Regions from separate parts of the Priestia sp. FSL H7-0729 genome, predicted to be linked through region 2. Evidence: predicted binding sites of a transcription regulator. Region 2 holds the regulator's gene; each other region holds the start of a gene.

Region 1 (10,640 bases), on a different contig from region 2:
GCAGGTGGACGGTGGATTGCTTGAAGGGCGATTGCTGACAGGTGTATATGTATCTGAGGAGCAGTTCTTCGGGCTTAATCCCTATCTGAAAGATGGTGATGGAGGACGAACATACATGCAGGCTTGTGTCCAATAACAGCAACCAATGAGATCTGAAAATTGATTATGATAGGAGAGCCTGTATGCGGGCTCTCTTTCTTGTACAAGCCCGATTTGGAGGGGGCACCATAAAAGTAACGGCTTTGACACTTTTTTTTGTTGAGTGTTGTGCCATAATAGAGGTTATGGACAACAGGGTGAATGATTTTACGCAGGGTGGTGTTACCTACATGATGAAGAAAATCCCCGGTTACATAGGTGTATGTTTGCTCCTACTGGTGATCCTGGCTGGTTGTAGTGAGACGCAGCCTTCTGAGCAGCCAATTGTCAAAGAGACAGACACAGCGAATACGATTACAGTGGCTGTAGATGGCAGTACGTTTTTGCCTGATGCAACAAAGTCCATTAAGCGAGATTTTAGTGAGGGTTTGACACTTAAAAAAGCATTACTTAATAGCGGACTGGTTGATTTTACGGCAGATGGAAAACGGATTCAATCCGTTGGTGAAGTGTCTCTGGATTCTTCGCTTAGCTGGGCTGTCAAATTAAATGGCAAGGATATTGAACAGGAAGATTGGAACATGGAGCTTCATGCCAAAGATGAAGTGATCATTTACGTGAAAGCCGCTGACAGTGGGGGAGATGGCGTTGCATATCAGACAACATTACTCAAGGTTAGCGGTGGAAACATTATGCCAACTCTCAATCGTCAATATGCCGGAGTCTACGTTCAAGAGTGCACCGTTCGCGATGTGTTGAAGTCCAGCGGGATTGTAAGAATGTCGGAGAATAACAAATTCGTCGTTGCGGTCGAGAATGTCACACCTCGCATGAATGAGCGGTGGGTTATCATGGTGAATGACAAAGAATTAATGGAAAATGGTTTGGACATGAAATTGAATCCACGTGATGCGGTGAAGCTTGAATTAACCAATGCATCCTAAGTATACGAAGAAGCCCAATCTCTACTTAGAGAACTGGGCTTTTTTGCATTAAAATATATGAGCAACATTCGATTAGCATAGTCATTTATTAAATACGACAGATCTCGTTCGGGCAAAGTTCACAGTGACAGATCCCTTGCAGCATCTTCAGATCTTTGATGACGATCATGCCGTTGTCATATTCAATCGCATCTTTCTTGCGCAGATCGCTCAACATGCGGTTTACACTTTCACGGGTAGCTCCAATCATATTGGACAGGTCGGTGTGGGTAATTTTTTTGTGAATAATGACATGCTCTCCATGAGGTTCACCATACGAATTCGACAATCGAATGAGGGTGGAGCAGAGCGCACCTGGTTTGCCATATAACATTAGATCCCGGAACTTCGTCTGTGTCAACCGGTGGTGGATGCCCATCCATTTCATAAAGTCGATTGCGAAGTCACAATGCTGGCAGATTAGCATCTCCAGGTCCTTATGCTCCAGTACACCGATCTCACTGTCTTCCAGTACTTCCGCTGAGAAGGTATGTTTAGAGCCGAAGAAGGGATCAGCCTGACCAATCATATCACCGGACTGATACATGTACATGATTAATTCCTTGCCTTCATCCGTGGATTTGGTGATCTGGGCACGGCCCCGTTTCATATAATAAAGTTTGTCAGAGACGTCCCCTTCCCAGTACAGATGTGTACCTTCGGGATAAGTTCTATCTTTCATGGTAACCAGCAGATGGTTGAAATTCGCTTCCGAGAAACAGTTGGTATTGCCGCGTTTTTCCAGTACAGTCGTTAGTTCTATCATAAGTCTATCTCCCCTTTGTGTCCGTCGGTCGGATTCCTGTAGTTTACAGTAGCCCCCGAGGTTTGCCGCAAACCGTTGCCGTCCTGATCAGGGTCATCTCGGCCGGGAAGAAGGACGGTACAAATTGCGGTGGTTCAATTTTTAAGTTCAGTATATACCTAATCTTACCGTTTGAGGGGGAAGGAAAGGGGGCAAAAATGACGAAATTTCAAACATTGTGATAAAATTCACTTTTAGTGGAGAGGATGATTTTTACAGCCCTATATTTTAAATAGGAAGTGAAAATGGTTGGATGAAGGACACTACAAAACTTAAATTAAATTTGTTATACTTTGTGAAAAAAATCACATAATTAAGTTTAGTGGCATGTTACGATGTGAATGTAAAGAAGAGAGACAAACCAATACGAACCTTTAGGAGGATGAGGGAGATGGCTGTAAAGAACGAAGTCGCCCCAGCAAAAGAACCGACAGCAGGTCAGTATATTCAAACGTTAATCGACAAAGCGAATAAGGCACACGCAGCATTCATGAAGATGGATCAGAAGCAGATTGACCGAATTGTGCAAGCAATGGCGCTTGCGGGTCTGGATAAACACATGATGCTCGCCAAGATGGCCGTAGAAGAAACAGGCCGCGGAGTATATGAGGATAAAATCACTAAAAATATATTTGCAACAGAATATGTGTACCACAGCATCAAGTACGACAAAACTGTAGGTGTGATTGAAGATAACGAGTATGAAAGCTTCCAGAAAATTGCGGAGCCGGTTGGTATTATTATGGGAATTACACCCGTCACGAATCCAACATCAACGACGATGTTTAAAGCACTGATCTCCATTAAGACGCGTAACCCGATTATCTTTGGTTTCCACCCATCTGCACAGAATTGTAGCCGGGAAGCTGCCAAAATCCTGCGTGATGCAGCGGTGAAGCATGGTGCTCCAGAGGATTGTATCCAGTGGATTGATGAACCTTCCATGGATCGTACGAACGAACTGATGAATCACAATGATGTGGCTCTCATTCTGGCAACCGGCGGATCCGGCATGGTACGTGCAGCGTACAGCTGCGGTAAACCTGCACTGGGCGTAGGACCGGGTAACGTACCTTGCTTTATCGAGAAAAGCGCGGATATCAATCAGGCAGTGACGGATCTGATCTTGTCGAAATCCTTCGACAACGGTATGATCTGTGCTTCCGAGCAAGCGGTCATCATTGAAGAACCGATCTTTGATCAAGTGAAGAAAAAAATGATCGCAAATGGCTGTTACTTTGTTAACAAAGATGAAGCAGCAAAATTGACAGCAGGAGCAATTAACGCCGAGAAATGTGCGGTGAATCCGGCAATTGTTGGTCAATCTGCAGTGAGCATTGCGAAGTTGTGCGGTATTGAAGTTCCGGCAGGCACCAAAATTCTCGTGGCCGAGATTGAAGGGGTAGGTACGAAATTCCCATTGTCGGCTGAGAAATTAAGTCCGGTACTGGCTTGTTACAAAGTCAAAACGGCAGCAGAGGGAATTGAACGTGCAGCAGAAGTGGTTGCTTTTGGCGGTATGGGTCACTCCTCGGTTATCCACTCAACAAACGAAGAAGTGATCGGCAAATTCGCAGATCGTCTGCAAACTGGACGGATCATTGTGAACTCACCATCCACACATGGTGCCATCGGGGATATCTACAACACAAACATGCCGTCATTGACACTGGGATGCGGATCATACGGACGTAACTCGACTTCTTCCAACGTAACCGCTGTGAACTTAATCAATGTGAAAAGGGTGGCTCGCCGTACCGTGAATATGCAATGGTTCAAAGTGCCGAACAAAGTCTACTTCGAAAAAGGGGCAACACAGTATCTTGCCAAAATGCCTGACATCACACGTGTGGCGATTATTACCGATGCCATGATGGTGAAGCTTGGATATGTTGAAAAGGTAGAACACTATCTGCGTCAACGCCAAATGCCAGTAGCGATCGAAGTGTTCTCCGATGTAGAGCCAGATCCGTCCACAACAACGGTAGATCGCGGAACCGAAATGATGCGCCGCTTCCAGCCAGACTGCATTATCGCACTCGGCGGCGGATCACCAATGGATGCTGCGAAAGCCATGTGGTTGTTCTATGAATATCCGGACACGGACTTCAACGATCTGAAACAAAAATTCATGGATATCCGCAAACGGATCTACAAATATCCACGTCTCGGCGTAAAAGCGAAATTTGTAGCGATTCCAACCACATCCGGTACAGGTTCTGAAGTGACATCGTTCGCGGTTATCACAGATAAAAATCAAGGTAACACCAAATATCCATTGGCCGACTATGAGCTGACACCAGACGTAGCAATTGTCGATCCGGAGTTCGTATACTCCCTGCCTAGAACAGCCGTTGCAGATACAGGTATGGACGTACTGACGCATGCAATTGAAGCTTATGTGTCTGTCATGGCGAATGATTACACGGATGGACTTGCGATCAAAGCCATTCAACTGGTGTTCCAATACCTGGAGCAATCTGCACTGCAAGGAGATAAACTGGCTCGTGAGAAAATGCATAATGCTTCCACAATTGCCGGTATGGCGTTTGCCAACGCATTCCTGGGCATTAACCACAGCTTGGCGCATAAATGGGGCGGTCAGTATCATACTGCACACGGACGTACCAATGCAATTCTGATGCCGCACGTTATTCGTTACAACGCGAAAAAACCGACCAAATTTGCATCGTTCCCGAAATATTCGCACTTTGTAGCGGATGAGCGGTATGCCGAAATTGCCCGGATTCTAGGGTTGCCTGCACGTACGACAGAAGAAGGCGTAACCAGTCTGATCAATGCCATTCGCAAACTGAACAAAACTTTGGGCATTGAAGAATCGTTCCAGGAAATCGGATTTGATGCCAAAGACTTTGAAGCACATGTAGATTATCTGGCAGACCGTGCCTTCGAAGACCAATGTACAACCGCCAATCCGAAGTTGCCGCTGGTAACTGAACTGGCTGATGTGTACCGCAACGCATTCTACGGCAAGTTTGAATAATGAATTAGAACGAAGAGAGTGCCTTACGGCAAGAAGATCAGGGTTCCCCGAGAGGGGAGCCCCGATTGCCGTCTTTTTAGAGGTTACACCAAATTCGTGATTGAGTGAGATATTAACACGATGACGAACAAAGGAACGGGCAGAAAAACAGAAAAGCGAAGCATCTGTTTTCAGGAAATAGTCCTAAGTCCTTGTTTGTTCCGAGTTTAACGGAGCAATGGTCCTAAAGAGGTTAAACGGAATCCTTGATGAGGTCGTTTAAACAATCCCTTTACACGACAACGGAGGGGCAGAAATAACCTGAAAAAGCGAAGCTTGCATCTTCGAAATAAATTTTGACCTTTTTGTTTTATCAGTTGAACTACACATGTACACGATAACGGAGAGGAGAGAAAAAACCTGAAGAAGCGGAGCATTCGCCTTTATCACTGGATTTTCACCTTTGAAAAAGTGAATCAAAAAATCCGGGGATAACAGCGATCGGAAGGTTATTCTCTACTTGCAGTGGCCAGTGTACACCACCTAATGTTCATTCGCTTTTTCAGTAAATTTAAATAGTGAGCAGCGATTGGAAGACTATTCTCTCCACGGAGTGACCAAGTGTGAATCTAAAGAGGTTCAATGGGACACAGCGCAGGTGGAGTGAGTTAGTTCACTGACTTTGTGACAAAAATCACAGATGATGAAAGCCCCAAGACGTATACTGAAAATGTAAGAAAAACATTCATCCCGCGGTTCCGGTTCCCAAGTAGAGAGAACATGTTCCGGTTTATGTGAAACAATTCACATTAATCGCGGCTCTGGGCACACAATGCTACGAATGAGGCAAGATGTTATGTGTCCAGAAATCCAAATTAGTGGAGGGATTAAGATGTCGGTGATTGAAAAAGATGTCAAACAACAAACAGGTTGGAGAAACTTTACCAAAGGAACATGGACCAAATCCGTAGATGTGAATGATTTTCTGGCACACAACTTGTCTCCGTATTACGGTGATGAAGCATTTCTCGCAGGTGCAACCCAGAATACCAAAGAATTGTGGGAGATTGTATCTGATCTGACCAAAAAAGAACGGGATAACGGCGGTGTCCTTGACGTTGATGTGAACACACCAGCGACAATTGTTTCTCACCAACCAGGTTATCTGGATCAATCCAAAGAGCAGATTGTCGGCGTTCAGACCGATGCTCCATTCAGACGTTCCATTCAACCAACAGGCGGAATCCGGATGATGATTGATGCATGTGAAGCATATGGCTTCGAATTGCCTCAAGGTGTCATTGATATATTTACTAACATTCGCAAAACACATAACCAGGGTGTATTCGATGCTTATACTTCAGATATGCGTGCAGCGCGTAAAGCAGGGATTATTACAGGTCTGCCAGATGCTTACGGCCGTGGCCGGATCATCGGTGACTATCGTCGTGTAGCTTTGTACGGGGTAGACTTCCTGATCCGTAACAAAAAAGGCGAATTGAACGCACTTGAAGTTGATGTTATTGATGAAGATGTCATTCGTCTGCGGGAAGAATTGTCTGAACAGATTCGTGCATTGCAAGAATTGAAGCAATTGGGTGATATGCACGGGTTCGATATTTCCTTGCCAGCGACAACAGCAAAAGAAGCATTCCAATGGTTGTACTTCGGTTATCTCGCTGCGATCAAAGAGCAGAACGGTGCTGCAATGTCTCTGGGACGTGTATCTTCCTTCCTGGATATCTACATTGAGCGTGACCTGCAAGAAGGTATCTTGTCCGAAGAACAGGCTCAGGAACTCGTTGACCATTTCGTAATGAAACTACGGATTGTCAAATTCCTGCGTACACCGGATTACAACGAATTGTTCAGTGGAGATCCAACATGGGTGACGGAGTCCATTGGCGGTATGTCTGTGAATGGTGAAACACGTGTAACTAAAAACAGCTTCCGTTTCCTGCATACACTGCACAACTTGGGTCCTGCACCAGAACCGAACCTGACTGTACTTTGGTCCACGAAGCTTCCAGAAGCTTTCAAAGATTATTGCAGTAAAGTATCCATTGAAACAAGCTCAATCCAGTATGAAAATGATGATCTGATGCGTCCGATCTACGGTGACGATTACGGTATTGCTTGCTGTGTATCGGCGATGAAGATCGGGAAACAAATGCAATTCTTCGGTGCTCGTGCCAACCTGGCAAAAGCTCTCCTCTATGCGATCAACGGTGGTCGTGACGAGAAATCCGGAGCACAGGTCGGACCGGAGTATCCTGCCATCACTAGCGAAGTGCTGGATTACAATGAGGTTATGAAACGCTTCAAACCAATGATGGAGTGGCTCGCGAAGCTGTATATGAACACCCTCAACGTCATTCACTACATGCACGATAAATACAGCTATGAGCGTATCGAGATGGCATTGCATGACCGTGACATTGTACGCACGATGGCTTGTGGTATCGCGGGTCTCTCGGTTACAGCAGATTCACTGAGTGCCATCAAATATGCCAAAGTAAAACCAATCCGTAACGAACAAGGCATCGCTGTTGATTTCGAAATCGAAGGAGACTTCCCTTGTTACGGTAACAATGAAGATAGCGTGGACAGCATTGCTGTTGAACTGGTTGAGAGCTTCATGGGCATGATTCGCAAGCACAAAGCATACCGTAACGCAATACCAACACAATCCGTTCTGACGATTACTTCCAACGTGGTATATGGTAAGAAAACAGGGACTACACCGGACGGTCGTAAAGCAGGTGAACCATTTGCTCCAGGTGCGAACCCAATGCATGGTCGTGACAAAAAAGGTGCACTGGCATCCCTTGGCTCTGTAGCCAAATTGCCTTATGAACATAGTCTTGACGGGATTTCTAATACCTTCTCCATCGTGCCAAAAGCCTTGGGTAAAGAAGAGGCTACACGTAAATCCAATCTGACTGCGATGATGGATGGTTACTTCGGTCAAAACGCTCATCACCTGAACGTTAACGTATTTGATCGTCAGCAACTGATTGATGCGATGGATCACCCGGAAAACTATCCGCAACTGACTGTACGGGTATCCGGCTATGCGGTTAACTTCATTAAACTGACTCGTGAACAACAGTTGGATGTCATCAACCGTACGTTCCATGGCTCGATGTAAGTAATTTGCAAGTAGAAGACCGCTAGAGCAAGGCATTCCAACTCATATTAAACGCACAGCGGATGCGGATACAGAAAGGAAGAGGCAACATGGTTAACGGACATATTCATTCACTCGAAACTTTCGGGACGGTTGACGGCCCAGGCATCCGCTTCGTGCTTTTTATGCAGGGATGTCTACTCAAGTGTCAGTACTGCCATAACCCAGATACATGGGCGCTGGATGGTGGAAAAGAAATGACACTAGAAGAGGTATTGGCTGAGATTGAGCCATATCTATCCTACTACCGCAGTTCTGGAGGCGGACTCACGATATCTGGTGGAGAACCAACGTTGCAGGCTCACTTCGTAGCTGAAATCTTCAAAGAAGTGAAACGTCGCTGGGGATTGCATACGACACTGGACAGCAACGGATTTAACGAACCGGAACGGATTCACGATCTGCTCGATAACACAGACCTGGTTCTGCTGGATCTCAAGCATATTGATGACGAGAAACATATCAAGCTGACAGGCAAATCCAATGAGAGAACGTTGAAAACGGCCAAGTGGTTGTCGGAGCAAGGTCGGAAAATGTGGATACGCCACGTATATGTGCCTGGCATTCATAACGAGGAAGAGGATCTGGTTAACCTCGGACGGTTTATCGGAACATTAAATGGCGTCGAAAAGTTCGAAATTCTTCCATACCATCAGATGGGGATCTACAAATGGGAAGCACTCGGCAAAGTATATCCTCTGGATGGCGTTCCTTCGCCAAGTGAAGAAGAAGTGGATCGGGCGTATCGCCTGATCGAACAAGGTCGCCAGGAAACGGCTGGCGTGGCTTGTTCCGATAAGTGATATACCTTTATATATAACGTCAGAACCAAGAGCCAAGTAGCCCTTGCGAATACACTTCGCAGGGGCTGTTTTTTGTCCAGTGAAGGATTTTATCCCTCCATTGATGAATTGTCATCCTTACGATGTAAGCTCCGGCTTTTTATAATCAGAGTGTAAAGCCAAATGCTCAATATCTTGAGGAGGGTCAACCAGATGAAAAAAGGAATGACATTACTGCTTTCATTATTGCTTATCACTTCATGGACTTTGGCGGGATGTGCAAGCTCAAGTAACGAGCCACAGCAAGGCGCAGGCAATACACCTGTGGAGGAGACAAGTAAGGAACCGGTTGAGATGCTTCTTCGCCACACACAGGTGGGAGCTGACAAACAGAAACGATTGGCCATCCTGCAGGATGTTGTGGACAAAGTTGAAGGAGAGATTCCCAATCTGACCTTTACGCTGGATGGTGTCGAATCCGATGTGAATCGCAAGGAAAAGCTTCGCGGAGAGATGGCGGCAGGCAATCCGCCGGATATATTTGAACTGTTCGGTAGCCCGGATTCCAAAGTATATGCCAAGGAAGGCATGTTGCTTGATCTGACTCCAATCCTGCAAGAGCTGGGCATTCAGGACCAGTTTACATCCCTTGAACCGTTTACGTATGAAGGCAAAGTATATGGACTGCCGATTGGCGGTTCAGGCGAAGGTTTTTTCTATAATAAAGAGTACTTTGAACAAAAAGGGTGGAAAGCGCCAACCACCATGGCCGAACTGGATAATATACTGGCCGAGATCAAGGCTGATGGCAAAGTACCGCTTGCTTCTGCATCCAAGGCAGGCTGGGTTCCACTTATGTTAACCAACCATCTGTGGTCCCGCTATGCCGGGCCGGAGATTACTGCAAAGTTTGCAACAGGTGAAGCGAAGTGGACCGACCCTGGTGTTGTACAAGGTTTTGCCAAACATAAGGAATGGGTGGATAAGGGGTATTTCAAAAAAGGTGAACTGGGCTTCGAGTACGCCGAATATACCACGCAATTTACAAGCGGTGAAGCGGTATTAATGTATGACGGAACATGGAAATCATCTGTATTCAAAGAAGGTCAGAGCGGTGAATCGCTCATTGGCAAGGTTGGATTCTTCAATATGCCTCCGGTAGAGAACGGCGCAGGCGATCAGACGTCCTTGATGCGGGATGTGAACAATGGATATGGATTCTCGGCAGCCGTGGCGGATGACCCGCAGAAGCTGGAAGCCGTTAAAGCTTTTATCAAAAATTTCTACAATGAAGATATGCAGGTTCGCGGCCTTGTGGAAGATGGTGTATTGCCTGCCATGAAGCTGGATGAAAAAGTGTTAACCGATAGCATTACCGATGATCTGATGAAAGAAATTGTGGCCGTGCTTAATGCGTCCAAGACGTCGTTCCCGGCATTTGATGCACTCGTTCAGGCTGATGTGACGACAGAGATCAGTAATCTGCAGATTCAGAAGTTGATCGGTGGGCAGACTACGCCAGAGAAAATGGCAGAAGAACTGCAAAAGGTACAGGAGGAAGCAAACGCTTCAGTGGAATAAATCAATCCAAGTTGAAACTGCGATCGTTGAAGTGACTGAAGGAGGCTGACCATGAATACTTCACTCCGCAGCCCGTTAATCTATACGCTGTTTGTAATGCCAGCCCTGATTCTGTTTATCATGTTCTTTCTATATCCTATTGGCAGCTCCTTATATTACAGTCTGACGAGTTGGAATGGGGTTTCCGCTGAGCCACGTTTTGTGGGCTTATCCAACT
Region 2 (10,640 bases):
GAACCCTAGCAGTTGAATCAGAAGAAGCACTTCTGCATCTGATAGGCCAAGCTGGTGATAAAAACGTAACAAGGCATACGGCAGATGGGCTGTACCCGAAGTCATGCCATAAGCAGCTCCATCCAACCAAGCTTTCGATGTAGTGTCTTCCATAGACGCTCCACGGTTAAGCATTAAGGGTACAGACGATAGAGCATACGTGGGAATGCGATTGTTTCACGTACATGATCCAATCCACAGATCCATGCTACCGTCCGCTCCAATCCCAGACCGAAACCGGAGTGAGGAACCGATCCGTATTTACGCAAATCCAGATACCATTGGTAAGCTTCATCCGAGAGATTGTGTTCCTCAAAACGTTGTTGCATCAATTCCGGATCATCAATACGCTGCGAACCACCAATAATCTCTCCGTAGCCTTCTGGTGCAATCATATCCGCACAGAGAACAACTTCTGGACGATTCGGATCTGGTTTCATATAGAACGCCTTGATTCCAGCAGGGTAATGTGTGATAAAGACTGGTGTATTGTACTTCTCAGCAATCGCTGTTTCGTGCGGTGCACCGAAGTCTTCTCCCCAAGGAATATCAAAGCCTTGTCCATGCAGGAACTCAATTGCTTCATCATACGTAATTCGCGGGAATGGCGCTACGATGCCTTCGAGCTTGGATACGTCACGACCGATGGATTCCAGTTCTGCACGACAGTTTTTCACCACGGATTGAACGACATGAGCGATAAACTTCTCTTGTACGCGCAGACTTTCCTCGTGATCTACAAATGCCATTTCCGGCTCAATCATCCAGAACTCAATCAGATGACGACGTGTTTTGGATTTCTCAGCACGGAATGTTGGGCCAAATGAATATACCTTACCCAGCGCCATGGCTGCTGCTTCCATGTACAATTGACCACTTTGCGTCAGATAAGCATCTTCATCAAAGTATTTGATGTGGAACAGGTTCGTCGTTCCTTCCGCAGACGATGGTGTCAGAATCGGAGGATCAACTTGTGTGAATCCGTTACCATCAAAGAACTGCTGAACAGCGCGAATAATCTCTGCACGAATCACCATAACGGCACGTTGCTTCGTGGAACGAAGCCATAGATGACGATGGTCCATCAAGAAATCAACACCGTGCTCTTTAGGTGTAATGGGATAGTTTTCAGTCAGGTGAATGATCTCAACCCCTGTAACAGTCATCTCGTAACCGGATGCACTGCGAGGTTCTTCACGAATGATACCTGTAACGTACAAAGAGCTTTCTTGCGTCAGGCTCTTGGCATTGTTCCAGATCTCTTCACTAACTTCACTTTTCACAACAACCCCTTGGATATATCCGGTTCCATCACGCAGCTGCAAAAACTGAATTTTACCGCTGGAACGTTTGTTGTTAATCCAGGCACCGATTGTTACGGTTTCGCCCACATGCTCGTTCACATTACGAATTACACAATTCGTATTCATGCCCATATCTCCCCTTGGTTCCTGAATTTGAAAATGCAGCGGGCAGGCTTATGCCTGTCCTCTGCACTTCCTTGTCATTCTATATTTACTTTACAGTTAGATTACTGAGAATTCAATACGATTCGGTGTGTATCGCGTGCAATGACCAATTCTTCGTTAGTTGGCACAACGAGAACTTCCACTTTGGAATTCGCTGTTGTGATCCGGCGTGGTTCGCCAGAACGAATGGCATTCAGCGCTTCATCCAATTCAACACCCAGATAGGTGAGTTGCTCACATACTTTTTGGCGAAGAACAACGGAGTTCTCACCTACACCAGCTGTAAACACAATCACATCTACACCGTTCATAGCTGCTGCATATGAACCGATGTATTTACGCAGACGGTATTCGTACATCTCGAAAGCAAGTGTGGAGTTAGCATCGCCATTCTCCATACCTTCCGTAATCTCACGCATGTCACTGCTGATTCCGGAGATGGCAAGCAATCCACTGTGTTTGTTCAGCATGGAGTTCACTTCGCTTACGCTCAGTTCTTCCTTGTTCATGACATAAGGTACGATGGCTGGGTCAAGGTCACCAGAACGCGTTCCCATCATCAGACCTTCAAGTGGAGTCATACCCATGGAAGTATCCACGGACACGCCACCTTTAACTGCTGTTACACTACCACCGTTACCGACGTGGCATGTGATAATTTTCAGATCTTCCACTGGACGATCCAGATACTCAGCAGCAGCTTTGCTTACGAAATCATGGGAAGTACCATGAGCGCCGTAGCGACGTACTTTATATTTTTTGTAAAGTACGCGCGGAATTGCATACAGATATGCTTTTTCCGGCATGGTTTGATGGAACGCTGTATCAAATACCATAACCTGTGGCACACCCGGCATATTGGCTTCAGCCGCACGAATACCCATCATTGCTGCAGGGTTATGAAGTGGAGCCAAGTCGAACAAACGACGAATTTCAGCTTTGGCTGCATCATCTACCAGAGCAGATTCTTTAAATGCTTCACCACCGTGAACAACGCGGTGTCCAACAGCTTGAATTTCACTTACAGAATCCAGTACACCATTTTCTTTGTGAGTCAAAATATCGATGACTTTACGGATTGCTGTTGTGTGTTCCAGAATTTCACTAACTTCTGTAACATCCTCACGGCCTGTCGGTTTGTGCGTCAGAATGGAGGAATCCATTCCGATCCGCTCTACCAGACCTTTAGCCAGGACAGATTCGTCAGTCATGTTATACAGTTGATATTTGAGCGAGGAACTCCCCGCATTAATTACGAGTACTTTCACAGTCGGTCACCATCCTTGTCGTACTTGAAGAATCCTTCACCTGTTTTGACACCCAGGTGTCCTGCACGCACCATTTTCTTCAGGACCGTGGAAGGACGATATTTCAATTCTCCGAATTCACGGAACATTCTTTCGAGTGCAGCTTCAACAGAATCCAATCCGAAACGGTCAGCCATTTCAAGTGGTCCATGTTGGAAGTTGTATCCGATGCGCATTGCATCATCGATATCTTCAGCAGATGCAACACCTTCTTGTAATACATGCAACGCTTCGTTAATCAACAGACAGATCAGACGGGAAGTTACGAATCCAGGGGATTCATAGATCATGACTCCTTTTTTGTCCGCTACTTCTTCTACAAAACGTCTGGTCTCTTCGAATGTTGAATCCGAAGTTTTCAGTCCACGAATAATCTCTACAAGATCAACCCGGGATACCGGGTGAATAAAGTGCATACCAATAACACGCTCTGGGTATTTGGTCGAGCTTGCAAGCTCGGTCAAACTCAGCGTGGATGTATTACTTGCCAGAATGACATTGCTTGGACATACTTGGTCCAGTTGACTGAATACTGCTTTTTTCGCATCCAGATCTTCTGAAATCGTCTCAATGACCATGTCGCAAGTTCCAAGTTCAGCCAAATGAGCTACCTTGGTAATACGGGAAAGAATCAATTTCTTCTCCGCTTTGGTAATCGCCCATTTCTCCAGTTGTTTATCCAAATTGGTTTCGATCATGTTATATGCATGATCCAGCTTTTGTGTTGTATGCTCCACGAGAAGCACATCAAGTCCTTTGGCTGCGAGCATCTGGGAAATACCTTGCCCCATCGTACCGCCGCCGACAACTCCTATTTTTTTGAAAAACATGGTTCTGCTCCATCCTTTCGGTTCTCTATTTCTCTATTGTACCCTGTTCGCCGAAAATTACAAATTTCGACCCAACATATAATAATATCTTAGCACGAGTGAAATGTAAAAAAAAATAACCAGCATAAATAAATTATGCTGGTAAAAGGGCACTGTCACGAAATTGACAACGAAATTGTTCGCCAGATAATACTTCTTCACGAATCAAGATGTCGAGTGAATTGTCGAAAATTGTCCGTTGTTCTTCAAGCAACCGTTTTGTCTGTTCCATCAGTTCTTGCAAAATTAATTTATTCTCTCGCATGAGTTCCTCGGTTGTGACCATATCCATGTTCACAATCCCAAGAGAAGTCAACCCGGAAGCCATCATCGTTTGCACCACATTGGTAGCCTGATCGAAGTCATTGCGTGAACCTGTCGAACGTCCACCATAGTACATTTCCTCCGCAGCTGCCCCTCCGAGTGCAATCATGATCTGTTCTTCCAGAAAGCGCTTCGTATAAAGAAATTGTTCCTGTTGCGGGTTATGACGAACATATCCGAGAGCCTGCCCACGGGGACTAAGCGCTACCTGGCTAACACTGCCTGGACGAACAAGTTCAGCCATAATGGCATGTCCCAATTCATGGATGGCGACCCTTTTCTTCTCTTCCACACTGGACTCACGGTCTGTCTTCTCACCCATCATAACTTTATCAATAGCCAGAGACAAATGCCGTTGTTCTATGTGTAACAGCCCATCCCGCATGGCGTATATCGCTGCTTCGTTCATCACACTTTCAAGCTGCGCACCGGAGAAACCATACGATTCTTCGGCTGTCTTCTCCAGATTCAATTCCTTCATCAGAGGTTTATTCACCGCATGCAGTTCCAAAATATGCTTTCTGCCTTTCTTGTCAGGCAAGTCTACTTGAATGTGGCGGTCAAAACGTCCTGGACGAGTCAGTGCGCTATCCAGCATTTCTTTGCGGTTCGTTGCAGCAATAACCAGTATTCTTGGCGTATCGGAAGAATAGATTCCATCCATTTCCGTCAAGAGCTGGTTCAGCGTCTGATCATACTCACGCTGTTGTCCACCCTCACGTTTACCTCCGATGACATCAATCTCATCGATAAATATAATGGCATTTTCTTTATTTTCCTTGGTAGCACGGGTTCTCGCATCCTTGAACAAATCCCGAATTCTGCTGGCACCTACGCCGACATACATTTCCACAAACTCACTGCCCGATGCAGCAACGAAAACAGAATCGGTGTAATGCGCAGCCGCTTTGGCCATCAACGTTTTTCCTGTCCCTGGAGGGCCTGTCAGCAGAATCCCTTTTAACGGGCGAATCCCGAACTTGCGGATTTCTTCATGTTTGATGAGAAAATCAAGCGCTTCACGCAATTCCTGCTTGGCACTGTCCTGACCACCAATTTCTTCAAAAGTAAGCTTAGAAGGACCTTTTTTCTTCCGTTTACGCTCCTGTGCAGCACCTACGGTAATCCCGCCACGCATTTGCATCATGAACAACAAAGCTCCAACAAACACCGCTGCAATTAGAATCGGAACAATATTAACACCAGTAAAAGCAAGAAAAATAATCAACACGGGGACAAATCCAATGGCAATTTCTTTGGTCCACTTAGGCATTAGGCCACACTCCTATCTGACCGGGCACACGCGGCAGAATAATAAACTTGCTGGCATCTCCGTCTCTGAGACTGACATATACATTGTTGTCATCCATCGCTGTATTTACCTTTATTCCATTCGTAGCCATCTTCGACAATGTTGGTGTAATCTCGGTGTACTGTTTGTTCTCCATCGCCTGAGCTACGGTAAACATCGCATCACCCCACCAACTTTCCAGTGCTTCACTGGAATGATCCACAACATCCAACTTGAGTGAACGGGTTCCAATCAAGGTCTGTCCTTCTTTGTGAATATATTGGACCAGTCTGCCCAAATCAACATCAGGTTTCAGATCGAGTTTCAATTGTACGTCATTGCGGTTAATAGTTAATTGAACGTCATTGACTCCATCGTACTGGGTAACCATTTTTTCAATCGGATTCTGCAAAGCCACCTGACGATACACAAACCAACCTCCAAACAACACAACGGCTGAAATGACGGCAGTTAAAGCAATAGGCAATACTTTTAGCTTCAAGTGAATTACCCCTCCCAGATTTTGGCCCAACCTACTGGCTTATTGGTATATACGAATATGTGCACATTGACTCCTGCGAGAATTTCGACAGGTTTATTTGTTTATGAATGTAACTTTGAGTACATATCTGAGTATATCACATCGTATATACAATTTCGAAGGCGAAAATATGAATAAATTATTAATTTTAACTATTTAAATCAAAACTGTTCACAGGCAACACAAAGAACCGGTTCAGTCGGATATCCGTCTGCCGGTTCTTTCATCTCTATGATTCTCTAGCTAAGTTACTCTATCGGTTCTAACTGTTCGGGAGTGTATAGACCAAGTCCACCTGTTCTCCATTGCTAAAACGATAAAACCGATAGTGGTTATGCGTACCGTCTTTATAATACACTTGCCACACATATATTCCATTCACAACACCGGGCATGATTCGTTTAATCTCACCGGCAGGAACTTCGGAGCCAAAGCGATTGCGTATCTGTGCTTCGGACATGCCATTCTGCAGCAGCTCACTGTGTATAGCGTTAGCACCCTTAGCGGGTTGATTGTTTGCATCGAATTTAACCCAGACCATAACATCCTGGTTATCCTTATTTTTGCCGGTCAGGGTCCAGTAGATGTTGTCAGAGCCTTCTTTATCTCCCCAGATGTACTTACGCAATTCATCATGAGATGTAATGCCCAGTTGCTCCTGTGCTGCCTGTATGGCGAGCGCTTCTTCCTTGCGTTGGTCCTGTGTGACATACACGTAATAACGCTGAAGTCCAAACAGAATCAGAACCAGTGCAAGCAGCGAAATCCATATCCACTTCTTTTTTTTCTTCAAAAGCCGAACTTCCTTTCCCTATGATGCTCTGCAATGCAATTAACGAGCAAGCAAACCATCAAATGCCAATTGAGACTCACGCAAAATGCGCTCTTCATCCAGCGTCAGACATTCGCCATGTTTAACCACTTGTTTACCGTCCACCCATACGTGCTCCACATCTTTGGCAGAGGCCGAATAGATCGTATGTGAGATCAGGTCTGTATGTGGGTAGAAGTGTGCCTGTTCAATGTCCAGGGCGATGAAATCAGCCTTCATGCCTACCTGAAGCGCTCCGGTGTTGTTCAGGAAGATGGATTTAGCACCATATGAAGTTCCGAGTAGTAACGCTTCGCCCGCTGGCACGGCCGTCGGGTCACCAGACACACCTTTGTGGATCAATGCAGCCAATCTCATTTCCTCAAACATATCCAAGTTGTTGTTGCTTGCCGGTCCGTCTGTTCCGAGTGACACCGTAACTCCTGCTTTCAGCAGTGCTGGTACCCGCGCAACACCGGAAGCAAGTTTCAGGTTACTTCCCGGGTTATGGGATACAGCCACATCATGGCGGGCCAAAATTTCAATCTCTTCATCATTCAGATGCACCGCATGTGCAACCAGGGATGGACGGGAGAAAAAGCCCAGTTTCTCCAGATGTGCCACAGGACGCAGTCCATAGTCTGTAACGTTCTGTTCCACTTCACGCAGCGTTTCCGACATATGTGTATGCAGAGGAAGGTTAAGGTCATTTGCGACCTGTACAAGCTTCTCTATGTAGTCAGGAGGGCATGTATATGGTGCGTGTGGTGAGATTACGGTTGTGATGCGACCATCTGCCTGTCCATTCCACTCACGTGCAAACGCTGCCGACTCCTCCAGTTTCCGCAATTGCTCTTCTTCCGAACACAGCCCGATTACACCACGTGCCAGTGCTGCTCTAACGCCGGATTGTTCCACCACTTTGGCAACTTGATCCATGTGATCATACATGTCCAGGAAAGCTGTAGTTCCACCTTTCAACATTTCAAGCACAGATAGCGAAGTTCCCCAGTATACGTCTTCTGAAGTCATTTTCGCTTCCATCGGCCACATTTTTTCTTGCAACCATACTTGCAACGCCAGATCATCTCCGTGCCCTCTAAGCAATGACATCGCTGCATGACCATGCGTATTGATCAGACCCGGCAGGAAGAACAATCCTTTTCCATCCACTTTGGTACAATTCTCGTCTCCATCCGGCAATGTCTCACCAATATGCACAATCTTGTCATTCTCGACAACCATGTATCCTTGAACTACATTCCAAGTTGCGCCTTCATTCACGGCAAATTTGCCGTTGTGGATTACCCATCTATTTGTTGTCATCTTGCTCGTCGTCCTTTCCAGTCTCCAAGTAATAGGCCAAACTTAGCAGATCCGTTGTAAAGTCAGCATGGTGAATGCGGATGTGCGGCGGTGTTTTTAGAATAGTTGGTGCAAAATTAAGTATCGCTTCGATTCCGGATTCAATCAGCTGATCAGCTACATTTTGGGCTTCCGTATCCGGAACGGTAATAATCCCGATGCGGATGTTATCCGTTTTAACCGCTTCCGTTAATTCGTTCATTGGTTTTACCTTCAAACTGTTGATTTGACTACCAATCTTCGGTCCATATGCATCGAATACAGCAACAATCTTCATGTTGTCTTTCAGATATGCGTTGTAGTTGGACAAGGCCTGTCCGAGGTTACCCGCGCCTACCAGAGCTACATTGATTTGCTGATCGATTTTGAGAATGTGACGAATCTTCTCGATCAAATAGGAAACATCATACCCGATCCCTTTACGACCAAAATCACCGAAATAAGCCAGGTCTTTTCGAATTTGGGCCGGATTCAGATCCAGCCGCTGTCCAAGCTCTTGAGAAGAAACAGTAGCCACCTCACGCTGATGTAACTCGCTCAAATAGCGCAAGTATACAGGCAGACGTCGTACCACCGCTTCCGAAATTTTATCCGATTTCATTTTTGCTCCCCCTTACCAAGCCTACAATAAAATAATAGATGAAAAGATGAGCATTCTGTATAAACTCAGAGATAGATGTGACATTTTATACAGAATGCTCCTTGTAATTTAGGTTATAAGTTCTTACGTGCAACTGCTTTAATCGGATACGGAAATATCTAATAAAGTTTAACGCCAATCGATCATGTCATGCAATGATATAACGAAAAAAACAACCATTATTCTTGTTCATTAGCAGATTTTTCTAACCACTCGGTAATTCGTGGAACCATCTGCTCCGTGAGCATATGCTCCATTTTTGGACCAGGTAATGAATATAAAAAGAATTTACCATAGTACGCTTCAATCACCCGAGTATCATAAACAATGACAATACCTCTGTCCTTCGCTGTACGCACCAATCGGCCAAATCCTTGCTTGAAACGTATGACCGCTTGTGGCACGGACAGTTTCATGAACGGATTTTTCTTTTGTTCCTGAAGCAACTCACTCTTGGCTTCCACCAAAGGATGATTCGGCGGCTGGAAAGGCAGGCGCACAATAGCGAGACAGGTCAGTGCTTCTCCCGGGATATCTACACCCTCCCAGAAGCTGCTGGTGCCCAGAAGTACCGTAGCTTTGGCATCCTGGAACCTGCGAGTCAACTTGGAGCGGCTTCCACTGTCCACACCTTGGCCCAACAACGAGATGTCATTACCAGACAGTGCCTCTTTCAGCGGATCATAGACCTGTCGCAGCATCTTGTATGAAGTAAACAGAACCATCATGCGTCCACGCGTGGCAATTGCGGTCTCTGCGAGTGACTGCACCAGCATATTGACAAAGTGCGCATCACCCACACTGCCCTTCACACTCGGGAAATCACGCGGAATTACGAGAAGCGCCTGATCGCGATAATTGAATGGTGACGGTAGCATCGACGTTAACAGCCGGTTATTCTCAGAGGCTTCCTGTAAGCCAAGCTGCTCAATCATGAACTGGAATGACTTATCCACGGAGAGTGTAGCCGATGTAAGCACAACGCTTTTCTTTTTATCAAAAAACAAATCCTTAAGTTGTGCACTGACATCTACAGGTACGGCATACAGTTGAAGCGATTTACTGCGGAACTGACCGCTGGCTTCCATCCAGTACACCGTTTTCGCATCATCCATACGCATGAAGAAACGCAGATTCTCCTTCAATGTGGTCAGATCTTTCAGCAGTCCTGTAATGTCCGTGATCAGACTATCTGATTGATAATCATCCTGATCCTCTTTCACCTCAAGCAGCAATTTGTCCCCTTTGCGAACCAGATCACCCAGAGTTACATAGATCTGATTCTCCAGATCCTGCAACTCCTGCCATTTTGCAGGTTTTTGAGAGGCCTTTAGACGCAGTGAAAATTGCCCTGTCTCGCCTGGTGAAGCATCACTTCGTTCAGGCAACAGACCGAACAGGGCATCACTCATTCGATCCCACAGTTCTTTAACCTCAACCGCCAGCGGGAACATCTGATCCACCATGGAGCCCCATTGCGCCGAATTCTCATGCCCGGATAACTGCGAACGAAGCATAGGCAGTTGTCCATTACGACTGTCTTTAAACAGACGGGTCAGGGTATGAACCAACGTGAAATATTTCATATGCATTCCAAGATGCTTACCCGCTACATCCTCGAGATGATGGGCCTCATCGATCACAAGACTCTCATAGGCTGGCAACAGCTGATGCGCTGCTTTCACATCCGTAAACAGTTTGGAGTGATTGGTAATGACGATATCAGACAACCCGGCCTCATGTTTGGCGCGATGATAGAAACATTTGCGGAACCATGGGCAGGATCTTCCCAGACATGACTCGGATTCGCTCTGTACCGTTTCCCAGAAGTCGCCTCCGCGTCCGCTAAGGTTAAGCTCCTCATCATCTCCAGTTTCGGTCTGTGTAAGCCAAACGATCATCTGAGCGGCTGTGAAATAATCCTCTTTGGGTGTGGCAAATTCACGTTTATTGATTTTGTGTTCAAATTTGCGCAGGCACAGGT
Region 3 (10,640 bases), on a different contig from region 2:
CATCATGGCACCTCCCCAAGCAATTGCTGTACAGCATGATCCAACAACTCCAGCTCGACAATCCGGGCGAGCGCATCTTCATCCTCCAGTGCCGTTTCGAGAAAATGCCTGACTGCCCCGTGTCTGTCTCCTCGCAGAGCCAGCGCACTTCCGGATAATTGCTGATAATCCCGGCGACTGGCATCATCCTGAATATCGGCTGCATGCACCAGTGCCAATGCCTCTTCCACGCGACCTGTCTCCTGATAAATGCGGAATTGCCAATGTCTTGCGGTTTCTCCGCCAAGTTCGTCCAGGATGCGCAGCGCGGTTCCATAATCATCGTTAATACGCAGTAATTCCGCTCGTACAAGTTGATCTTCTCCTGCCTCAAGCCAGCGACATAGCTGTTCATAATGATGTCGTTCCTGTTCGTCGGATGCACTAATCCCGTACACCAGCAGGGCGTCCTCTAACTTGCCGGCCCGGGCATGAATGGCAGACAGGAAGCGATAGTGGGAGACGACACAATCACTGCGACCATTCATGACTGCATGGGTGAATGCCTCTTGTAACGAATGGATGGCCCGAGGGTCTTCAAGCAAGTACTCATAAGCTGCCAGCAAAAAGGATATGGTCTCATGTGCCCCAGCTTTGGCTCGAAGCTGGCGATAGAAGTCGGCACGTACACTGCATTGAAGCAGGGTGACACTATCCGGCGTCCCTGACAGGATCTGCCGCAGCGCATGCAGGAAGAACAGCTCGTAGTCCCGGAGAGGGACTTCGAGATCATCCTTTTGCATCGTACCCGCGGGTGAAGGATCTTCGCCTCCCAGCCAGATGGCGCGTACGCCTTGGAACAACAGCTTCATATATCGTGTTTCGGAGGATGTACCTACCAGATCGGCAATTCCCACCAGTTTGGAAATACTGCTCTCCCATAGCGGCGAATCTGCTTCGTTTCCAGCAGGCTCGGGGAGCAAGACGATACATAGCTCAGGCTCCATCGAGGCAGCTGTCATCAGCCAATAGGGATGGGTAACGACCGCAACGGTGCGTGGCTCCAGTAGCAGCTGCTCGGCTTCAGGTAGGGAGATCACGTTGATCACCGCAGGTACGTCCTCTGTTTGCGTCAGGCTGCTGACATAGTAGACCTCTCCCTCGATGGACAGCAGTGCAGCAATATCCGGGTAGGGAAAGGATGACCAGCCTCCTTTGCGAGGGAATAGCACATATCGGACAGGGGGCTGGGCCGTACTGGTCTTATCGGGGCTGGCTTCGGAGTCTTTACCTGGTAACGGCGCAGTTTTTTCCATGAATTGATCACCTCACCTTGACTGTAATATGGAGCGTCATTCTCGCATCATGTGCTTCATGCTTTCACTTCATATGTAAAGCCCTCACGACACTTCGCATGATATGCCTGAGACTAACATATGGGCATTCCGTCCCAAACATGAGTATCTTCCATCAATACATGAAGTTGGCAAGCCATTATAGAGCTTTCCTAAGCTTCAATCCTCCATTTTCGGCTTCGTTCCACGTTCCCGGTGCTGAAAAAAAGATGTTTGAATTCGCACTACAATAGGCTGATTTTTATCTTTTGTGTGACCAGGATCACTTTTTTTTGCTCTAAACACGTAGATTGTGATAATTCTCACATGTATAAAATAGGTAATCTGGCACAATACGTTCATCAACGTATTTGGCGGACAGACAGCGAAGGTGCAGCTTCAATGCCAAATACGCATACTGCGAAGTGAACAGAAAGAAGGGGTAACGGTATGGATCCGATTATGTTATCGCGTATCCAATATGCACTTACAACGATTTTCCATTTCTTCTTTGTCCCGCTATCCATCGGTCTTGTACTGTTGGTTGCGATTATGGAGACGTTGTACGTTGTTAAGGGGAAGGAAATCTACAAAACGATGGCCAAGTTCTGGGGAAAGCTGTTCCTGATTAACTTTGCCGTTGGGGTTGTCACAGGTATTCTACAAGAATTCCAGTTCGGTATGAACTGGTCAGAGTACTCCCGATTTGTCGGGGATGTGTTCGGTGCGCCACTGGCTATTGAAGCTTTATTGGCGTTTTTTATGGAGTCTACATTTATTGGATTGTGGATATTTGGGTGGGATCGTTTGTCCAAAAAAGTGCATCTGGCCTGTATCTGGCTGGTGTTCGTTGGTACATTCCTGTCCGCGCTGTGGATTCTGGCAGCCAATTCATTTATGCAGCATCCTGTCGGGTTTGAGATTAACAACGGCCGAGCCGAGATGAATGATTTCTTTGCACTGATCACGAATGGTCAGCTTCTCGTCGAGTTCCCGCATACCATCTTTGGGGCATTGATGACAGGGGCCTTCGTTGTCACCGGGATCAGTGCTTACAAATTGATGAAGAAGCAGGATGTAGAGATCTTCCGCAAATCGTTTAATATTGCGATCATCATTGGACTCGTTTCTTCATTAGGTGTGGCTTTCTCGGGGCACTTTCAGGCGCAATATCTGGTGGAGACACAGCCGATGAAGATGGCAGCCAGTGAAGGCACATGGACGACAACGGAAGATCCGGCACCATGGACGGTGGTCGCTTTTATTGATCCGGAGAAACAGGAGAATACAGGGGAGATCAAAGTCCCCGGATTGCTCAGTTACCTGTCCTACAGTAAATTCTCCGGCAGTGTCAAAGGCATGAAGGAGCTTCAGGCCGAGTATGAACAGACGTATGGACCGGGAGACTATATTCCGCCAGTACGGACAACGTTCTGGAGTTTCCGCATCATGATTGCAGCGGGTGGTCTGATGATTGTACTGGCGTTATACGGAACGTTCCTGGCCATGCGCAAGAAGCTGGAGGTCGCTGGAAAGTGGTTTATGCGTCTGATGGTATTTGCCATATCCTTGCCGTTTATCGCCAATACGTCAGGTTGGATCATGACTGAGGTTGGAAGGCAACCATGGACGGTATTTGGCTATATGACCACCGAAGCTGGGGTCTCGCCGAACGTATCCGCAGGCATGATTTTGTTCTCAACCATCGCTTTTACCGCCGCGTATACGGTTCTCGGAATCGTGATGGTATACCTGTTCGTACGTGAGATCAAAGCAGGACCGTTTGCGGTCGAGAAGCCGGAAGATCACGATGAATCGGCCGACCCGTTCGGCGTGGATGGAGGTTATTCCGTTGTCACTAAGTGAGTTGTGGTTTTTGCTGATTGCCGTATTGTTTGTGGGATTCTTCTTTTTGGAAGGTTTTGATTTTGGTGTGGGGATGTCTACAGGTATTATTGCCAAAACGGAACGTGAACGCCGGACCCTGATCAACTCGATCGGTCCGTTCTGGGACGGTAATGAAGTATGGCTGATTACAGCAGGGGGCGCAATGTTTGCCGCCTTCCCGCACTGGTATGCTACGATGTTCAGTGGCTTCTACCTGCCGCTTGTGGTCGTATTACTCGCCTTGATTGGTCGCGGGGTTGCCTTCGAATTCCGCAGTAAGATGAAACAGCAGCGCTGGCGCAAAACATGGGATATCATCATTGTGGTATCCAGCGCGCTCCTGCCTTTCCTGTTCGGCGTAGTCTTTGCTACGTTCATGAAGGGTCTGCCTATTGATGGGGAGATGCAGTTGCGTGCAGGATTCTTCGATATTGTTAATCCGTACACCGTGATTGGTGGCTTGAGTGTAACCCTGCTGTGTCTGGTTCATGGATTGCTGTTTGCCTCACTTCGAACAGTCGGTGAACTCCGAGAGCGTGCCTTGAATACAGCGCAAAAATTGATGCTGCCACTGGCTGCACTGCTCGCTGTTTATGCATTAATGACGTATTTTATGACCGATGTATTCACCGTACGGGGCTGGGCCCTTTGGATCATGGTTGTATTTGGCGCAGTCGCGCTTGCACTTGCGGCTTACTTCGTGCGTCAGAAGCGTGAAGGCTGGGCTTTTGGTATGACTGGAGCAGTGATTGCAATTGCCTTTGCCTCGGTCTTTATCGGACTGTTCCCAAGAGTGATGGTGAGTTCCTTTGGGGCGGCATATGACCTGACTGTATACAATGCAGCATCTGGTGCGTATTCATTGAAGGTCATGACCATTGTAGCTTGCACATTGCTGCCGTTTGTTCTTGGCTATCAGATCTGGAGTTATTATATCTTCCGCAAACGCCTGAACGAGCAGCACCACCTGGAGTACTGATATGGGACGGGGGCTGCTGAAGCTGCCGGGCATCCGGCCAGTACTCGCTCTGGCATCAGCGCTGGTGCTGCTACAGGCGATGACGATCATCATGCAAGCCAAATGGCTGGCACAGGCCATCACGGTATTGTTTGAAGGTTCATCCGTAACGGAGCAGTATCCTGTACTGCTGCTGTTCCTGGCTGCTTTTGCCGCCCGCTACGCTCTATCCTTCTGGTTACAGCTCGTGACATCACGATATGCGGAGAGGACAGGGACTGATCTGCGCAGACAGATGGTGGAGCAGTGGTTCAGGCTTGGACCGCGTTATGCCAAGACGGAGGGCACAGGCCATCTGGTTACACTGGCACGTGAGGGAACAGCTCAATACAAGACGTATCTGGAACTATTCATTCCTCGCATGCTGGGCATGGGGTTCACCCCCATCATCATTATGCTGTATGTGTTCAAGCTGGATCTGATGTCCGGGGTTATTCTGATGCTGACACTCCCAATCCTGATCGTGTTCATGATTCTGATTGGTCTTGCAGCTCAGCGCAAGATTGACGGACAATTCCGATCCTACAAAGCGCTCGCTAACCATTTTGTGGATACCCTGCGGGGGCTGGAGACGCTGAAAACATTGGGACAAAGTAAAACACACGAAGGGTCGATTGTGCGGGTCAGTCAGCGGTATCGGAAGGCGACGATGTCTACTCTGCGCATGGCTTTTCTTTCTTCGTTTGCACTCGATTTCTTCACCATGCTGTCCGTTGCTTCGGTGGCGGTTGGTCTGGGATTACGCCTGACGGAGGGACATATGCTGCTCGGCCCTGCACTGACGGTACTGATTCTGGCACCCGAATATTTCCTGCCTGTACGTATGCTCGGCGCCGATTATCATGCCACATTGGACGGTAAGGAAGCCGGAGCGGCCATTAGTCAGGTAATCGAACGAGGTAGAGCCGCTGAACAGAAACAGAAGGAAGCCTATGCTAATGTTGTTGCGCACCCGGATACGGCAGAGGACGAAGCTGGATCTATACCATCATTGTCTGCGGGTAAGAGGAAAGCAAACGTTTCGACCATACGCGTCGTGTTGAGAGATAAAACGGCTGCGGGGCATCTTGCTCCTGATCCTGCTTCTGTTTCTGCTACTCCTGAACATGTTTCTTCTTCTTCCGCGGTGAACTCATGGAATGAGAATAGCAGATTGGCACTAACGGATGTACAGGTACAGCATGATGATGAAGGTCCTTATTCGTTAAAAGATGTTACCTTCCAGATCACAGGTCTTGGCAAAATCGGTATTATTGGCGCCAGCGGAGCAGGCAAGTCCACGTTAATTGATGTATTGGCTGGATTTCAGCTGCCTACTTCAGGCCAGGTATTAGCCAACGGGCAGCCGGTGACACCGGATATGCTTGAATCCTGGCGAAGACAGACGGCAGCGATCCCGCAGCATCCGTATATCTTTAGTGGAAGTCTGGCCGATAACGTTCGTTTCTACATGCCGGAGGCTTCGGATGCAGAAGTAGCCAAAGCAGTTAGCGCTGCCGGATTAACCAAGCTTCTGGACTCATTATCTGGTGGCTTGCATGAGCTCATTGGGGCTGGCGGTCGACAGCTCAGTGGTGGGCAGGAGCAACGGGTGGCACTGGCAAGAGCTTTGCTGAGTAAACGAAACATCCTGCTGCTCGATGAACCGACAGCACATCTGGATGTGGAAACAGAGTATGAGCTGAAACAGACGATGCTTCCGCTGTTTGATGGCAAACTTGTATTTTTGGCTACCCATCGTCTACACTGGATGCCGCATATGGATCGAATTATTGTCATGGATGGCGGCACGGTGGCGGAGACAGGAACGCATCAGGAACTGCTGGCAAGGCAAGGTGTATATTATCAGATGATTCAGGCCCAGATGGAGGCGATATAACATGAAGTCCGGATATGAACATATGGAGACTGTCCGTAACGGCAAAGAAAAAAATAGCTGGATTGATCCGTATGTGGCACAGTACCGTTGGAGATTCATCGCAGTCATTGCGCTAGGCACTTGTGCTGCACTGTGTGCGGTACTGCTGCTGTTTACCTCCGGATTTTTGATCTCCAAGTCTGCGCTGCGTCCTGAAAATATTCTGATGGTATATGTCCCTATTGTTGGTGTACGTGCATTTGGGATATTCCGCGCTGTCTTTCGATATATCGAACGATTGGCAGGACATGATGCCGTACTGCGTGTGTTGGCCGATCAGCGGGTGAAGTTATATCGCATTCTGGAGCCGCAGGCGCTATTCCTGCGTTCTCGTATGCAGACCGGAGATGTGCTCGGAGCACTCGCCGATGATGTGGAGCGGCTGCAGGATATCTATCTTCGTACCGTCTTTCCTGCTGTTACTGCGCTTGTGATGTACGGCGGGGCTGTGATTGCTTTTGGCAGTGTGGATCTGGGATTCGCGCTGTGGATGGGCCTGTATATGTTATTTCTCGTTGCCGCGCTACCTGCGATTTCCCTGAAAGTGACGTGGAAATGGCGTGTGCGGCTGAAAAAGGAAAATAGCAGGTTGTATACCCGTCTGACTGACGGTGTGCTTGGACTGGGAGACTGGCTTGCAAGTGGACGAGCAGCTGAATTTGTTCAGCAACAGGAAGAGGCGGAAGAACAGGTCGACACGGTTCGCCGCAAGTTGCGGCGCTGGACACGCTGGCGTGATCTGATGGCCCAGTGTATCATTGGTTTAATGGTCATATCGGTTACAGTATGGGCTGGGAACGCCGCTTCGGTCGGGCAATTACCTGCCGTGATGATCGCTGCTTTTGTGCTGGTGTTATTTCCGCTTACGGAATCACTTTTGCCAGTAGGGGATGCTGTGGAGCACCTTCCACACTACCGGGAATCGCTGGAACGGTTGAAACAGTTGGAAGGAGAATCGGATCTGTCGGTGCAGAGTGGAGTGGGTGATGTTGTTGGAACGGGTGACTCGGACAGACGAATTCGTCTTCGCATTCCGCCCAAACTAAGAGCAGATATCGAGATCAATCGTGTTAGTTATCGCTATGCACCGGATGATCCTTACGCTGTGCAGAATATCTCCCTTCATTTGCCGCAAGGCAAACGATTAGCTATCCTTGGGCGAAGTGGTGGCGGTAAATCTACCTTGTTGAAGCTGATTCAGGGAGCCTTACTTCCGTCTGCGGGGAAAGTTCTGATCAATGATCTGCCTGTGCAGACTCTGGGCGAAAGTGTGCCTGATGTCATCGCGGTGCTGAACCAGAGTCCACACCTGTTCGATACCACGGTAGCCAATAATTTACGGATTGGTCGTCCACATGCAACGGATGAGGAGATCAGGCATGTAGCTGAGCAAGTCGGTTTATCCGGTCTGATCGAAACTTTGCCGCAGGGATACGATACGCCGATGCTGGAGACAGGTCTGCGTTTCTCCGGCGGGGAAAGACAACGAATTGCACTTGCCCGAGTCCTGCTCCGGGAGACACCTGTTGTGATATTTGATGAACCAACCGTGGGGCTTGATCCCGTGACGGAACGTGAACTGATGCGCACCATATTGGACAGCTTGCAAGGCAAAACGATGATCTGGGTCACCCATCACCTAATTGGTGCGGAACAGATGGACGAACTTATTTTTATGGAAAATGGACAGATTGCCATGCAGGGTTCTCACGAACAACTGCTGGCTGGGGAAGAGCGATACCGCCGTCTCATTGAACTTGATCAGCCGGGATGGACGGGGCGGCAGCAACAAGAACAACCGTTGCCGCCGGTAGCCTCGAGATAAGTGTGAGCCTGTGAGGGCCTGCGGCTCAAGACGTGTGGATGTTGCATACCAGCCCAGATGATTGAGCTGAACTGAACCTATATATGAATTATCAATTTAGCGAATAACACCGAATAAGTGCGGAATGAGCACTTAACCATATAAGCATAAAAAATAGACGAGCCAAGAAATCTTGGACTCGTCTATTTTTACATTCCGATATGACCGCTTTCGTAGCGGATACTTACATCTCTACTAACATCAAGATAATGGAGGAAAGGCACAGACAAGTGCTGACGAGATAGAGCACAGCAACAACCTGTTTGTGATTCAATCCGGCACGCAGCAACCGATAATGGGCTTGACTCGCATCAGCCTGGTAGATTGCTTTACCTTGAATGAAGCGTTTGATCACGACAAAGATATTGTCGAAGATCGGTACACCAAGCGCGAGAATTGGAATGAAGATGGACAACATGGTCGCTTGTTTGAATGCACCATCCAGAGCGATAACCGCCAGAATGAAGCCAAGGAACGTTGCGCCTGCATCACCCATGAACACTTTGGCAGGAGCTTTGTTGTACTTCAGATAACCGATCGTCACACCGACAAGAATGATCGACATGAGTGCGGAATCACTTTGACCTTTGGCAAGGGCCACAATGAACAAAGTAATCGCCGAGATGGCCGATAGTCCGCCGGCTAGTCCGTCCATGCCGTCCGAGAAGTTGATGACGGTTGTCACCCCAAAGATCCATAGGATCGTGAGAATGAATTGCAGCCAGATCGGAAGCATGACATATTCCGCGTTGAAGGGATTCACGAATCCGGTGAACGCTATGCCTGAAGCGAATACGAGCACTGCTGCAGAGACTTGTACGAGCATCTTGGGCAAGGCAGGAAAATCTTTGCCTTTCGTTTTGTACCAGTCGTCGACGGTACCAATCGTGAGCAGAAGCATACCACCAGCGACCAGAGCCGCTGTTTCCCAAGTGATTTCTTTGGTCAAAGCAATGTATGTCAGGAAAAATCCAGTAAATATCGCGTAACTCGCCGTGAGCGGGATCGGTTGCCTGTGCAGCTTACGCTCCACATCCTCCCGAGGCTTGTCCACAAAATCGAGCCGGTGAGCCAGTCGACCAAGCGGCGGAATAAGCAAAACCACGACAGCAAAAGACACTATAAAAGCCAGTATGTATACCATAAACTCGCTTGTTTCACTCCCATCTACCCATTTCCCCTTATTATACGAGTTAAACAGGAAATCTGTCGATGTCATTATTGTAACCAGACGTATGCAAAAGTGAGCAAAAGTTCAGGTTTTATCGTATTTGAGGAAGATAGGAGTCGAAATAATGATTTACAGTTTCTGCATGATAGCCATCATCACCTTGCCAGGTTGCTGCAAAGACAAAATCACCGGAACCCCCTTTGCCTTTCCTCGGTTTGTCCCCAGGAACCAGTATGCCGGCTGCCGCCCAGATTTCCAGCAGGGCATCCCGTTCCTGTTTGCTGGAAGGCAAGAGATCTTTCCACTTTTTCTCGAGTGAACGAGCACTGTCTTTAGGGTCTTCCGTCTGAGCTGCTTCAAGCAGATTGACAAGGATCGCTTGATCTTCAGGGGTAACTTCATATCTTGTATCGCTGTCCTGTAGCAGTAATTCCAGATCCATCAGGCAGTAGAGTAACCAACCATGACGTACGCCGCCCCACTTGATTCGTTCAAAATTCAGGACGTTCAAGTCGACATTGAAATATTCTTTGTCTGACTGCAAGCGCAGGTAATTACAATCCCCGCAGGCACTGGTGTTAGGGTGAAGGGCAGGGCGTTCCGCATAGGTATGCAGAGGCATGTTCGATGTTAAAGCCCAGCTGGATAATGCGCTGCGCAGATAGACTTTTTTGGTGGACAGACTATGTAAAAAGGCCGTAATTACCCGCTCCTTGAGCGAGCTATCCTGATGCATGTCGTATAGACGCTGAACTATCTCGTCATGCGTGATCGTGAGTGGGTCGAACATAACCCCTTTGCTTTTGGCATACTCAAATTCATCCCCAGAGAAGGGTGCGGAAGTTGTTTTCCAACCGCCACCTCCCCAGAATGTGCTCAGCAGTATCTTTGCCGCTTTCTTGTCCATATGGTTAGCCTCCTTTATGGATATACCATCATGATAAATGTGGTTCTTCAATCGATCCCAGACCTGCTTACTTTACTGTGCGTATTCCTCGGTTGTATTCAGAATCATCTCGACGAGGCCTGGGAAACGAACGTTTAGCTCTTCCTTTCGTAGGGAATAAAAGTGCTGTTTACCTTCAATGCGCGGCTGGATCACGCCAGCTTCACGTAAAATTTTGATGTGATGGGACAACGTGGATTTGGAAATATGGTCTACTTCGAAGGCGGAACAGTTTTTCTCGCCAGAGCTGGCCAGACAGTGTGCAATTTTCATGCGGATCGGATCACCGAGTGCGTTGCAGACCGTGGTCAGCTTTAATTCCGAAGCCATAGGTATCGTTGGAGTTCTCATATCTATGACGTTAGCATATTCGGCTTTCTCTTTCAATGTTTGAAAAAAATCGAACTATAGAAGTTGAACTGTAACTATTACACTTGTTTACTCCGATTGCAGTACCATCTTTCGATCGCTCTTATCCCCAGATTTTCTTTATTCCCTTGGTCCAAGGGAAAAATCCGGTGAT

The links. The regulator Rex, encoded in region 2, represses fermentation and respiration genes when NADH is low (regulators of the CRP and FNR family bind a similar motif). The targets are predictions, from matches to a motif close to TTGTGAAATATTTCACAA.
Region 1: a site for Rex is predicted at 5,663-5,680, ahead of pflB (formate C-acetyltransferase). Genes of this name have one in related genera too.
Region 3: a site for Rex is predicted at 1,625-1,642, ahead of MHH93_RS23905 (cytochrome ubiquinol oxidase subunit I). Genes of this name have one in related genera too.

What each region holds. Positions count from the first base shown of each region.
Region 1 covers NZ_JBBOTQ010000004.1:299,233-309,872, forward strand. Annotated here, with positions in the region: gene MHH93_RS12495 (hypothetical protein) at 1-136, shown strand, start outside; gene MHH93_RS12500 (hypothetical protein) at 330-1,043, shown strand; gene MHH93_RS12505 (Crp/Fnr family transcriptional regulator) at 1,132-1,848, opposite strand; gene adhE (bifunctional acetaldehyde-CoA/alcohol dehydrogenase) at 2,279-4,891, shown strand; gene pflB (formate C-acetyltransferase) at 5,763-8,021, shown strand; gene pflA (pyruvate formate-lyase-activating protein) at 8,111-8,863, shown strand; gene MHH93_RS12525 (ABC transporter substrate-binding protein) at 9,056-10,423, shown strand; gene MHH93_RS12530 (carbohydrate ABC transporter permease) at 10,475-10,640, shown strand, end outside.
Region 2 covers NZ_JBBOTQ010000017.1:66,405-77,044, reverse strand. Annotated here, with positions in the region: gene MHH93_RS25320 (DnaD domain protein) at 1-153, opposite strand, end outside; gene asnS (asparagine--tRNA ligase) at 174-1,469, opposite strand; gene MHH93_RS25310 (acetate/propionate family kinase) at 1,571-2,776, opposite strand; gene MHH93_RS25305 (3-hydroxyacyl-CoA dehydrogenase family protein) at 2,773-3,645, opposite strand; gene MHH93_RS25300 (AAA family ATPase) at 3,779-5,281, opposite strand; gene MHH93_RS25295 (hypothetical protein) at 5,274-5,801, opposite strand; gene MHH93_RS25290 (hypothetical protein) at 6,103-6,633, opposite strand; gene MHH93_RS25285 (amidohydrolase) at 6,673-7,977, opposite strand; gene MHH93_RS25280 (redox-sensing transcriptional repressor Rex) at 7,964-8,617, opposite strand; gene dinG (ATP-dependent DNA helicase DinG) at 8,836-10,640, opposite strand, start outside.
Region 3 covers NZ_JBBOTQ010000015.1:3,590-14,229, forward strand. Annotated here, with positions in the region: gene MHH93_RS23895 (glycosyltransferase) at 1-6, opposite strand, end outside; gene MHH93_RS23900 (tetratricopeptide repeat protein) at 3-1,295, opposite strand; gene MHH93_RS23905 (cytochrome ubiquinol oxidase subunit I) at 1,764-3,179, shown strand; gene cydB (cytochrome d ubiquinol oxidase subunit II) at 3,124-4,179, shown strand; gene cydD (thiol reductant ABC exporter subunit CydD) at 4,181-6,097, shown strand; gene cydC (thiol reductant ABC exporter subunit CydC) at 6,099-7,961, shown strand; gene MHH93_RS23925 (MraY family glycosyltransferase) at 8,185-9,144, opposite strand; gene MHH93_RS23930 (hypothetical protein) at 9,263-10,078, opposite strand; gene MHH93_RS23935 (ArsR/SmtB family transcription factor) at 10,151-10,447, opposite strand.